3 regions of the Streptomyces sp. NPDC012508 genome follow, and region 2 is predicted to be linked to each of the others. Evidence: riboswitches for the same ligand, from Rfam matches in the RefSeq annotation. Region 2 holds a riboswitch; each other region holds the start of a gene.
The links. Region 2 has a riboswitch for cobalamin ahead of cobN (cobaltochelatase subunit CobN). Riboswitches for the same ligand answer to the same signal wherever they lie in the genome.
Positions count from the first base shown of each region.

Region 1 (3,186 bases), on a different contig from region 2:
GTGGTCAGTCCCAGCCGGGCCGCCTGCGCCTGCCGGATTTTGGATATCGCATCCAGAAGAAGAAAACTGATCCTGTACATCACCAGGGCCACGTCCACCACGGGCGCCGGCACCCCGGCCCGCACCAGGCGGGGCAGTACGTCGGACACGGGCGTCGTGAAGGCGAACAGCAGCACGCCCAGCGACGCGGACGAGGTCCGCAGCAACAACTCACCCGCGTGAACGGGACCGTCGTGCGCGAGCGCCACCATGCCGCGGTCCCCGCCCACCTCGAAGAGCAGCGGGATCGCCCCCGTCACACAGAAGCCCAGAGGGATACGGAACGCGCGCCACAGCTGACGCCCCGGCACCCCGGCCGGCCCGAGGAGGACGGCCAGGGTGGCCGCCGCGACCAGGACGGCACCGGGCCACGGCGGCAGGCACACCGCGCAGAGCGTCAGACCGAAGCCGAGCACGGCTTTCTCGCACGGGTGGCGGCGGCGCCAGCGACTGCTGTGCGCCGCCGCGTCGATCGGCAGCACCGGCGGCTACTCGCCGACGGACGCCGACCGCAGCGCCTTCGCGTCGGCGCGGGCCTCGCCCTGCTTGCGGCCCTTGTGCAGACCGAAGTAGTACGCGAGCACCCCGGCGCCGATGGCGGCCTGCAGGGCGAAGAGCGCCGACTCGATCTCACCGGAAGCGGGCTCGTACAGCGGGGAGAACCACGGCTCGTAGTCGGGATCGATCTCCGAGATCGCCGTCTCGGCCTCGGCGTCGGCGCCCGTGAACGGCTCCTCCTTGTGGTCGCCGAGCCCCAGGACCAGCGGGAGCACGGCCAGCGCCGCGACGACGAGCAGCAGCAGCGTGTTGATCTTCGCGTTCCGGCTCATCAGGCGCTCGCCTCCGCGTTCTCGTTCTTCTTCCGGGACGGGAGCAGGATGCCGAGGCGGGTCAGGTCCGCCTTGCTGGACTGCGTGAGCAGCCGCATGACGAGTACCGTCAGCAGACCTTCACTGACGGCGAGCGGCAGCTGCGTGACGGCGAAGATCCCGCCGAACTTGGCCAGCGCACCCAGCACACCGCTGCCCGGGTCCGGGAAGGCCAGCGCGAGCTGGACGCTGGTCACGCAGTACGTCGACAGGTCGGCGACGAACGCCCCGAAGAACACGCTCACCATGAGCGGCACGTCGAAGCGGCGCAGCAGCCAGTACGTACCGAAACCGGCCCACGGCCCGACGATCGCCATGGAGAAGACGTTGGCGCCGAGTGTGGTGAGCCCGCCGTGGGCGAGCAGCAGCGCCTGGAACAGCAGCGTGATCGTGCCAAGGACCGCCATCACGGGCGGACGGAACAGGATCGCGCCCAGTCCCGTCCCGGTCGGGTGCGAGCAACTGCCCGTCACCGACGGAATCTTGAGCGCGGACAGAACGAAGGTGAACGCACCGGACGCACCGAGCAGCAGGGTGGACTCGGGGTTGGCCTTGACCTCACGGGTCAGGGCGCGGACACCGTGGACGACAAAGGGAGCGGACGCGACGCCCCAGGCGGCCGCGTGCACAGGGGGCAGATACCCCTCGGCTATATGCATGGTTGGGAGACCCTCTCCAGCACCTCGTGGATGGACAACGCACCCTGGCCGGTCTCCTGGCTGACGGGTCATGCCGCCGCGGCTCCGCCTTCCCACACCTCCGCGGTCTCCCGCGGCGGTCCAGTGGCTTCCCCGGAGGGATGGAGCCGGACTTCCCGATCACAGTGGCGAGGGCCGCACCGGTACCGCACCGGTTTCCCGTACACCAAGGCGCTGTGACATTAGTGGGTTGACCAGGTACATCACAACACGGGTGCTCCCGGGGACGGTGTGTGACGGATCTCCCGCGCGCCCCACGCACCCCTGTCGGCCCCCTGCGCACGCCTCCCGCGCCCCGCCTCACACCTTCCGGTACGTGTACGCCTCCGAGGCCGCTGCCACCACCGCGTCCAGGTCCCCGCCGGCGCTCGCCGTGACGAGGGCGGCGACGGCGCCCTCGACGAACGGTGCGTCCACGAGGCGCGAACCCTCCGGCAGCTCGTCCTCCTCGGCGAGGAGCGCCTTGACGGTGAGGACGGCACTGCCGAGGTCGACGAGGAGGGCCACTCCGGCGCCCCCGTCGACCGCCTTCGCCGCCTCGACGATCCGCTCGGAACTCGTGCCGAGACCCCCGCCGGGAGCGCCCCCGGCCGCGGCGACGGGCGCGGTCGGCCCACCGCCCGCGAGCCCCTGGGCCAGCACGGCGACGGCGTCGGCCACGGCCGCGCTGTGCGAGACCAGCACGATGCCCACCGTTCCCGCCACGCCCACCTGACCGGTCACGCGGCAGCCACCTCCGCAAGGGCGGCGATCAGCAGGGCCGACGAGGTGGCCCCGGGATCCTGATGCCCGATGGAACGTTCGCCCAGATAGCTCGCCCTGCCCTTGCGCGCCTGGAGGGGTACGGTCGCGAGGGCGCCGCGCTCGGCCGCGTCCCGGGCGGCGGCGAAGGAGTCACCGAGCGCCTCGGCCGCCGGAACGAGCGCGTCCAGCATGGTCTTGTCCCCGACCTGGGCTCCGCCGAGCTGCCCGACGGCGGCGACCCCGGCGGCCAGGGCCGCGGCCAGGTCCTCCCGCGTCACCGAAGGGGCATCGCCGAGCGCCTTGCCGGTCCGTCGCAACAGCGTCCCGTACAGCGGCCCGGACGCGCCCCCCACGGTGGAGATCAACTGCCGCCCCGCGGCGACGAGTACGGCTCCCGGGGTCTCGGGCGACTCCTTCTCCAGCACGTCGGCCACGGCGGCGAACCCCCGCTTCAGATTGGCCCCGTGGTCCGCGTCGCCGATCGCCGAGTCGAGCTCGGTGAGGCGCTCGGCCTCACGGTCGATCACGGCCGCGGCCGAGGTCAGCCAACGACGGAAGAACGCGGCGTCGCACTCGCTCACTTCGGGCATCCCCTCTCACCGGCCCCAGCGCAGCGCCGGAGTCTGCACGGGCGCGTCCCAGAGCCGCAGCAGCTCCTCGTCGGCCTCGCAGAGCGTCACCGAGCAGCCGGCCATGTCGAGCGAGGTCACATAGTTGCCGACCAGCGTGCGGGCGACCGGGACCCCGCGCTCGCTCAGCACGCGCTGCACCTCGGCGTTGAACCCGTACAGTTCGAGCAGCGGCGTCGCGCCCATCCCGTTCACGAGGGCGAGGAC
Region 1 is NZ_JBIBEO010000013.1:33,766-36,951, reverse strand. It holds gene cbiQ (cobalt ECF transporter T component CbiQ) at 1-521, opposite strand, end outside; gene ACFY8U_RS35110 (energy-coupling factor ABC transporter substrate-binding protein) at 528-869, opposite strand; gene ACFY8U_RS35105 (energy-coupling factor ABC transporter permease) at 869-1,567, opposite strand; cobalamin riboswitch at 1,596-1,820, opposite strand; gene ACFY8U_RS35100 (PTS-dependent dihydroxyacetone kinase phosphotransferase subunit DhaM) at 1,907-2,329, opposite strand; gene dhaL (dihydroxyacetone kinase subunit DhaL) at 2,326-2,940, opposite strand; gene dhaK (dihydroxyacetone kinase subunit DhaK) at 2,947-3,186, opposite strand, start outside.
Region 1: linked by a shared signal. The riboswitch ahead of ACFY8U_RS35105 (energy-coupling factor ABC transporter permease) and the one ahead of cobN (cobaltochelatase subunit CobN) in region 2 are both predicted to bind cobalamin.

Region 2 (3,186 bases):
GATACGGACGGGGTTGCGGGCGAGCTGCTCCTCCGTCAGCCAGTCCTGGTCGTGGCCGCCCGCCTCGATCAGGGCGTAGATCAGCTCGTCGCCGTCGCCCGAGACCAGGCCCGGGATCTCCTCGACGGGGCCGAAGTCGTACCCCTCCTCGCGCAGGCGGCGCAGGAGCGCGACGGCGGAGGCGGGGGTGTCGAGGCCGACCGCGTTGCCGATCCGGGAGTGCTTGGTCGGGTACGCGGAGAGGACCAGGGCGAGCTTCTTCCCGGCGTTCGGGATGTGGCGCAGCCGGGCGTGCCGTACCGCGATCCCGGCGACGCGCGCGGCGCGCTCGGTGTCGGCGACATAGGCCGGGAGGCCGTCCTCGTCGATCTCCTTGAAGGAGAACGGGACGGTGATGAGCCGGCCGTCGAACTCGGGCACGGCGACCTGGCTCGCGGCGTCCAGCGGGGAGAGACCCTCGTCGTTCTCCTCCCAGGCCGCGCGCGAGCCGGTGAGGCAGAGCGCCTGCAGGATCGGTACGTCGAGGGCGGCGAGCGCGCCCGCGTCCCACGCCTCCTCGTCGCCGCCGGCCTGCGCCTCGGCGGGCTTGGTGCCGCCGGCCGCGAGGACCGTGGTGACGATCGCGTCGGCCGCGCGCAGGGTGTCGAGCAGCTCCGGCTCGGGGGCGCGCAGGGAGGCGACGTAGAGCGGCAGGGCGCGGGCGCCCTGGTCCTCGATCGCCTCGCAGAGCGAGTCGACGAAGGCGGTGTTCCCGCTCATGTGGTGGGCGCGGTAGTAGAGCACGGCGACCGTCGGGCCGTCGGTCGTCCGGGGCGTGCGCTCCAGCGGGCCCCAGGTGGGCGCGGCGGCCGGGGCGTCGAAGCCGTGGCCGGTGAGCAGCACGGTGTCGGAGAGGAAGCGCGCCAGCTGCTCCAGGTTGGCGGGGCCGCCGTGCGCCAGGTAGGCGTGCGCCTCGGTGGCGACGCCGACGGGGACGGTGGAGGCCTCCATCAGCTGGGCGTCGGGGGCCTGTTCGCCGGAGAGCACGACCAGCGGCTTCTCCGCCGTCCGCAGGGCCTCGAGGCCCTCCTCCCAGGCACGCAGACCGCCGAGGAGCCGTACGAGAACGAGGTCGACGTCGTCCAGCAGCCCGGGCAGATCGTCCAGGGCGAGACGGGAGGGGTTGGCGAACCGGTACGCGACGGGGCCGCCGGCCGCGCGGGCGCTGAGCAGGTCGGTGTCGGAGTGCGACAGCAACAGAATTCGCATGCGTGCGCAGGCCTTCCTCGGGGTTGTCCGCGCCCCGGGTGGTCGTATGGACGGCGGGAGTTCCTGACTCACCCGGCCCCTTCCGGGGCCTGGCTCACAGTGGCGGGACCGCGCCGGATTCTCACCGGGCTTCCTCCCCGGGGTCCTGGGACCCCATGCCGTTCTGCATAGTAGATCGTGCGCACGGCGGGGAGGGGTCGTCCCCAGGGGTCGCCCGGAATCACGTGGGTATGCTCGCGGCCATGTCGCCCACCCCACCCACAACGCCCAACCGGGGCGAACCTCTCATACGGGACCGCGGCGACGCCTGCCCCGGCGCGCTGCGCCTGCACCCCGCCGACGACGGCGGTCTCGCCCGACTGCGCCTGCCCGCAGGCTTGTTGACGCCACGTCAGATCGACGTCCTGGCGTCGGCGGCGGAGTCTCTGGGCGACGGCCGGGTTACGGTCACGTCCCGGGGGAACGTGGAGCTGCGGGGCCTCGGCGAGGGCTGCGGCGCGGAACTCGCGGACCGCCTGACGGAAGCGGGCCTTCTCCCCTCGGACACCCACGAACGCGTCCGCAACATCGTCGCCTCGCCGACGGCCGGACTGGACGGACTCGGCCACGCGGACGTGCAGTTGTGGGCCCGCGAGCTGGACGCGCTGCTGTGCGCGGAGCCCTGGACGGCTGCCCTGTCGGGCCGCTTCCTCTTCGCCCTGGACGACGGCCGCGGTGACGTGGCCGGTCTCGGGGGAGATGTGACCTTGATCGCAGCAGGACCCTGGGCGGACGAAGCCCGGGTCACGGGCGGCAGCCGACCGCCCGGCGGAGCGCGGGCCTCGGCGGGGGGCTTGGTCGGCGCGGTCCCGCGCGCGGCCGACGCCCTGCTGTACGTCGGCGGGCAGGCGTTCCGCGTCGCGGGCGCCGACGCGCCGCGAGCGGCGCTCGCCGCGGCCGACGCGTTCCTGCGGGCCGCGCAAGCGGCCGGGAACGGCGCGTGGCGTGTGAAGGAGCTGCCGGGCGCCGGCGCGACGGGCGCGGAGGCCATCGACGCCGCCGACGCGAAAAAGCTGCCGGGCCTCCGACCCGCGGACTCCCCGGGCGCGGGCGCCGGAACGACCGACGCGCCGGGCGCCGGGGCCGGCCTCCTCGACCTCGCCGCCGCGCTCGCGCGGGCCGGGGTCGACGCCCGTCCCGTCGTCCCCGCGCCGCCGCTGCCGCACGGCGCGCCGCCCGCGCCCGGGCTCCTCGGCAGCGACGCGCTGCACGTCCTCGCGCCCCTCGGGCGGCTGACCGTCGCCCAACTGCGCGCGCTGCTGCCCGCCGACGAGGTGCGGCTCACGCCCTGGCGCGGGGCCGTCGTCGTCGGGTCCCCCAGCACACGGCTTCCCGAGCTGGACGCGGCCGGGCTGATCACCCGACCCGACGACCCCCGGGTCGGCGTCGGCGCCTGCACCGGGCGGCCCGGCTGTGCCAAGTCCCTCGCCGACGTCCGCGCGGACGCCGTTCCCGGCGCGCCCGGCGTCCCCGTCCACTTCTCCGGGTGCGAGCGCCGCTGCGGCCACCCCCAAGGCGCCCCCGGCACCTGGGTCGACGTCGTCGCCACCGCCGAGGGCACCTACCTCGTGGACGGCCGCCCCACCCCCCGTAACTCCCTGACCGAAGCAGTCGCAACGGCCCGCACAACGAGATGAGCGAGAACGACACGATGTTCGCCTACGAGAAGGACGGCGCGGAGATCTACCGCCAGTCCTTTGCCACGATCCGCGCCGAGGCGGACCTCGCGGATCTGCCCGCCGACGTCGCCACGGTCGCCGTCCGCATGATCCACGCCTGCGGCATGACCGACCTCGTCCGCGACCTCGCCTACTCCCCGCAGGTCGTCTCCCGCGCCCGCGCCGCCCTGCGCGCCGGCGCACCCGTCCTCTGCGACGCGCAGATGGTCGCCAGCGGTGT
Region 2 is NZ_JBIBEO010000004.1:427,177-430,362, reverse strand. It holds gene cobN (cobaltochelatase subunit CobN) at 1-1,248, opposite strand, end outside; cobalamin riboswitch at 1,287-1,420, opposite strand; gene ACFY8U_RS16220 (cobalamin biosynthesis protein CobG) at 1,479-2,924, shown strand; gene ACFY8U_RS16215 (precorrin-8X methylmutase) at 2,939-3,186, shown strand, end outside.

Region 3 (3,186 bases), on a different contig from region 2:
CCGGGAGACGTGGTGAGCGATGCGAGATCCGCCGGAGTCGGCGTCCCGCTGGAGCCGGCGGAGCTGGCCGTACGACAGCGGTACCGGCCGACGGCCACCCTGACCGCTCGAGGCCGTCGGTGTCGTCAGCAGATCATCCTCCTGGCTGTGGGCCACCGTGACACCGGGCTCGGCGATCGACTCGCCACCCCCCAGCCTGCTACTGACCTGCCGGGCCAGCTCCCGGAAGTCGCCCGCGGCGAAGACATCCTGCAGGTCGACCTCGGCTTCACGGGGCAACGCCTTCGCCAGGCGCATGACCAAGCGCCCGGCCCGCACCGAGTCGCCCCCCAGGTTGAAGAAGTTCTCCGATGCCTCCACCCTTCGGAGGCCCAGGACATCTGCGGCCTGGAGACGGACGAGCTCCTCGACCGATGCTGCATCGAGGGCGCCAAGGCCCTGTGGTTCGGTGTGCACGTCAATCCTTACGGTTGGTCGGGCCATTCGGCGCGGCGCAGTCGCCGCGAGAGGGTCCCCGCGCAGAGCGGGACGATGAGGAGTAGGCAGAAGAGCCCGATCGACGCCGCGTGTGGGAGGTGACCCAGGAGCAGTCCAGCGACCGCACTGCCGATGGGGCCACCGACGGCCAGAACAGTGAAGCTGCCGGAGATGACCCGCCCACGGATGCTGTCGTCGACCTGCTGGAAGACGATGACGTCGATCAGCACGTAGAGGGCGGGCTTGCCCAGTGAGATGACTAAGAGCAGCAGGAACACCCCAAGCGGGCTGGTGACGAACAGAAGTGCCGCCGTGACCAGCAAGGAGGTCCACACCACGCCCAGGAGCAACAGACCGGGGCGGAAGCGCCGGTGCAGCCTTGTCACCAGCGCTGCACCGGTGAGGTAGCCGATCGCCTCTCCCGACAGGGCAAGGCCGATGGTGCGGGCGTCAATACCTTGTTGCTGAAAGTGGTTGATCAGAATCAAGTTGAGTGCGGCGAAGATCAAGTTCTCGAGCGTCATCAGCCCCGTCACCGCGCGGAGAACGGGATCGTTCCACACGACCTTGGGGCCAACCATGGCCCCCCGGAACAGATTCGATGCCTTCAGCGGACCAGGCTGCTGTCCGGTCGCCGGGAGGCGGGTCAGACAGGCCGAGCAGAACGACGCCACGTAGCAGGCGAGAGCAACGATGAACGGCTGGACCCAGCCGACCGCGAACAGCGAGCCGGCCAACGGGGGGCCGGCGAGCATGGCGATGTTGACCCTGACCTCGTCCTGGCTGAGCGCCTGACGCAGCTGCTCGTCCGGAACGATGGAGCGCAGCGCAAGGCGTCGCACAGGCATTCCGATAGCACCGGACAGCCCAAGCACCACAGCCGCGACGAAGAGCCCGGCGATGTTCACTGCGTCCGTGGCCACCAATGCCAGGACCGCGCCGGTTGCCAGGGTTCTGAGTGCCTCGGAGGACAACAGGAGGTTGCGCCTGCTGAATCGGTCCGCGAGTGCACCGGCGGGGATGCCGAACACGACGGCCGTCGCCGCCTGCGTCGCCGCCAGCAGCCCCGCTAGTAGCGGGGAACCAGTGAGAGACAGAGCCAGCAGGGGATACACCAGCAGCGACATGGTCGTACCAATGGCGCCCACGGTCGTGCCCAGCCAGTAGCTCTGGAACCTCCAGTTCCTGCGGAGGGGGATGGGAGTAGACTCTGGCGAACGGGTTAAATCGGTCATGGTCGATGACCTGCCCTGAGGGGCAAGGGTCGGAGCACGGTGTACAGCCCCTCAAGGAATGAGTTTCCGGCAGCTCAACTCGACCGCCGGGACAGAGACAAATGCTCGTCTTGAGCACGTATGACGAGAGCTCAGAAGGAAGACAGCGCACGGGCATGCGGCACGCGCCCAGCAGGTTCCGGTCCCGGGGCGGCGGGAACGGGGCAGAGCAGCATCGTCTGAGCAGGACGGCGGAGCGTGACAGCCCGACGGTTGGGAACAGGCCTGAGCGCTCCCACAGGTGGGACGTCGGATCAGGTCCGTGGAATGCGTCTACGTGCGACGCAGGACTGCAGCTGCCAGGGCGCCCTGCGCTCTACGACGGCCTTCGACCGCGCTACTGGCTGTTGCTGCTGGAATGTGCCATTCATGATGCCTCCTTCAGGGATCTCCACGTCCCTTAGCAGTGGAATGAAGGCGGCAGGCAAGTTCCTGACTGTCAGGCACTACCTGAATCACAGTGGCGGGACCGCGCCGGAATCGCACCGGCTTCCAAGACCCTGCCGCCTTGTATGAGTTGCTTGCCCCTACCCGCGCAAGCCGACTTCCCCGGGGAAGTCGATGGAAGCAGGGATTCGAACATCGGACGTCCCGAACGCGGATGGCTCAGAGCCGTGTCCTCCGAGGGCGGAGACTGATCCGAACTGAAGGGAGAGCCGAGGGCGACAAGCCCTTGCCTGTGCAAACGTCATCTTCAGTGCGTCTCCCCCGAAACGATGGTGTGCTGTTCTGCGGTGTCTGGCTTGACCTGGCCAACACGACTGCAAGGAAGCCGCTGCACGCAGAGCACCCTGAGATGAACGTTGCACATCGATCACCTCTTTGTAAAGTCGATGTGGCTTGCTTGGCAGCTGAGTTGGCTGCGCGAGCCGCCACACCGAGGTCGCCCCGCATGACGTCTCCGGTTCGAACACTCTGCTAGCCTCGCAGCGAGTGACTGATCATGCTTGTGAGGTCCGGTGTCCCGCGTTCCTTGCGGGCACAAAGTGCCGAGGGCGCGTCGGCGCAACGCAAGTCGGGATCCGCATCCACGGATGAGCGGAGCCGTTGGTCATGTACGGCTGCCTGCCGAGCTCAATGAGACTTCACCTCATGCGAGGCCGGCGCCAACTTCGACGGGATGTCGGCGAACAGGCCCTCATGGTCCATGCCTTCCCGCCATGCAACGGAGACCACGTCTGCATGCCGGCGGCATCCCGACTTGATCCGCCCATTCACCTAAGGGAGTACCGCCGTGTCCAGCTTTGTCGAACGCGACGCTGTGGAAGTGGTCGTGGCAACGCAGTGGTTCCGTGTGCTCGGCTCGACGCCGCAGTCCCTCGACGCCAACTTCTTCGATGCCGGAGGCAACTCGCTCGCCGCCGCCCGCTTGACCACCGCCCTGTGCAAGGCCTTCAAAACGGACCTTCCCGTTCAGGTCGTCTTCGACGCGCAG
Region 3 is NZ_JBIBEO010000002.1:132,317-135,502, reverse strand. It holds gene ACFY8U_RS06625 (condensation domain-containing protein) at 1-456, opposite strand, end outside; gene ACFY8U_RS06620 (MFS transporter) at 465-1,712, opposite strand; adenosylcobalamin (AdoCbl) riboswitch at 2,124-2,273, opposite strand; gene ACFY8U_RS06615 (amino acid adenylation domain-containing protein) at 2,986-3,186, shown strand, end outside.
Region 3: linked by a shared signal. The riboswitch ahead of ACFY8U_RS06620 (MFS transporter) and the one ahead of cobN (cobaltochelatase subunit CobN) in region 2 are both predicted to bind cobalamin.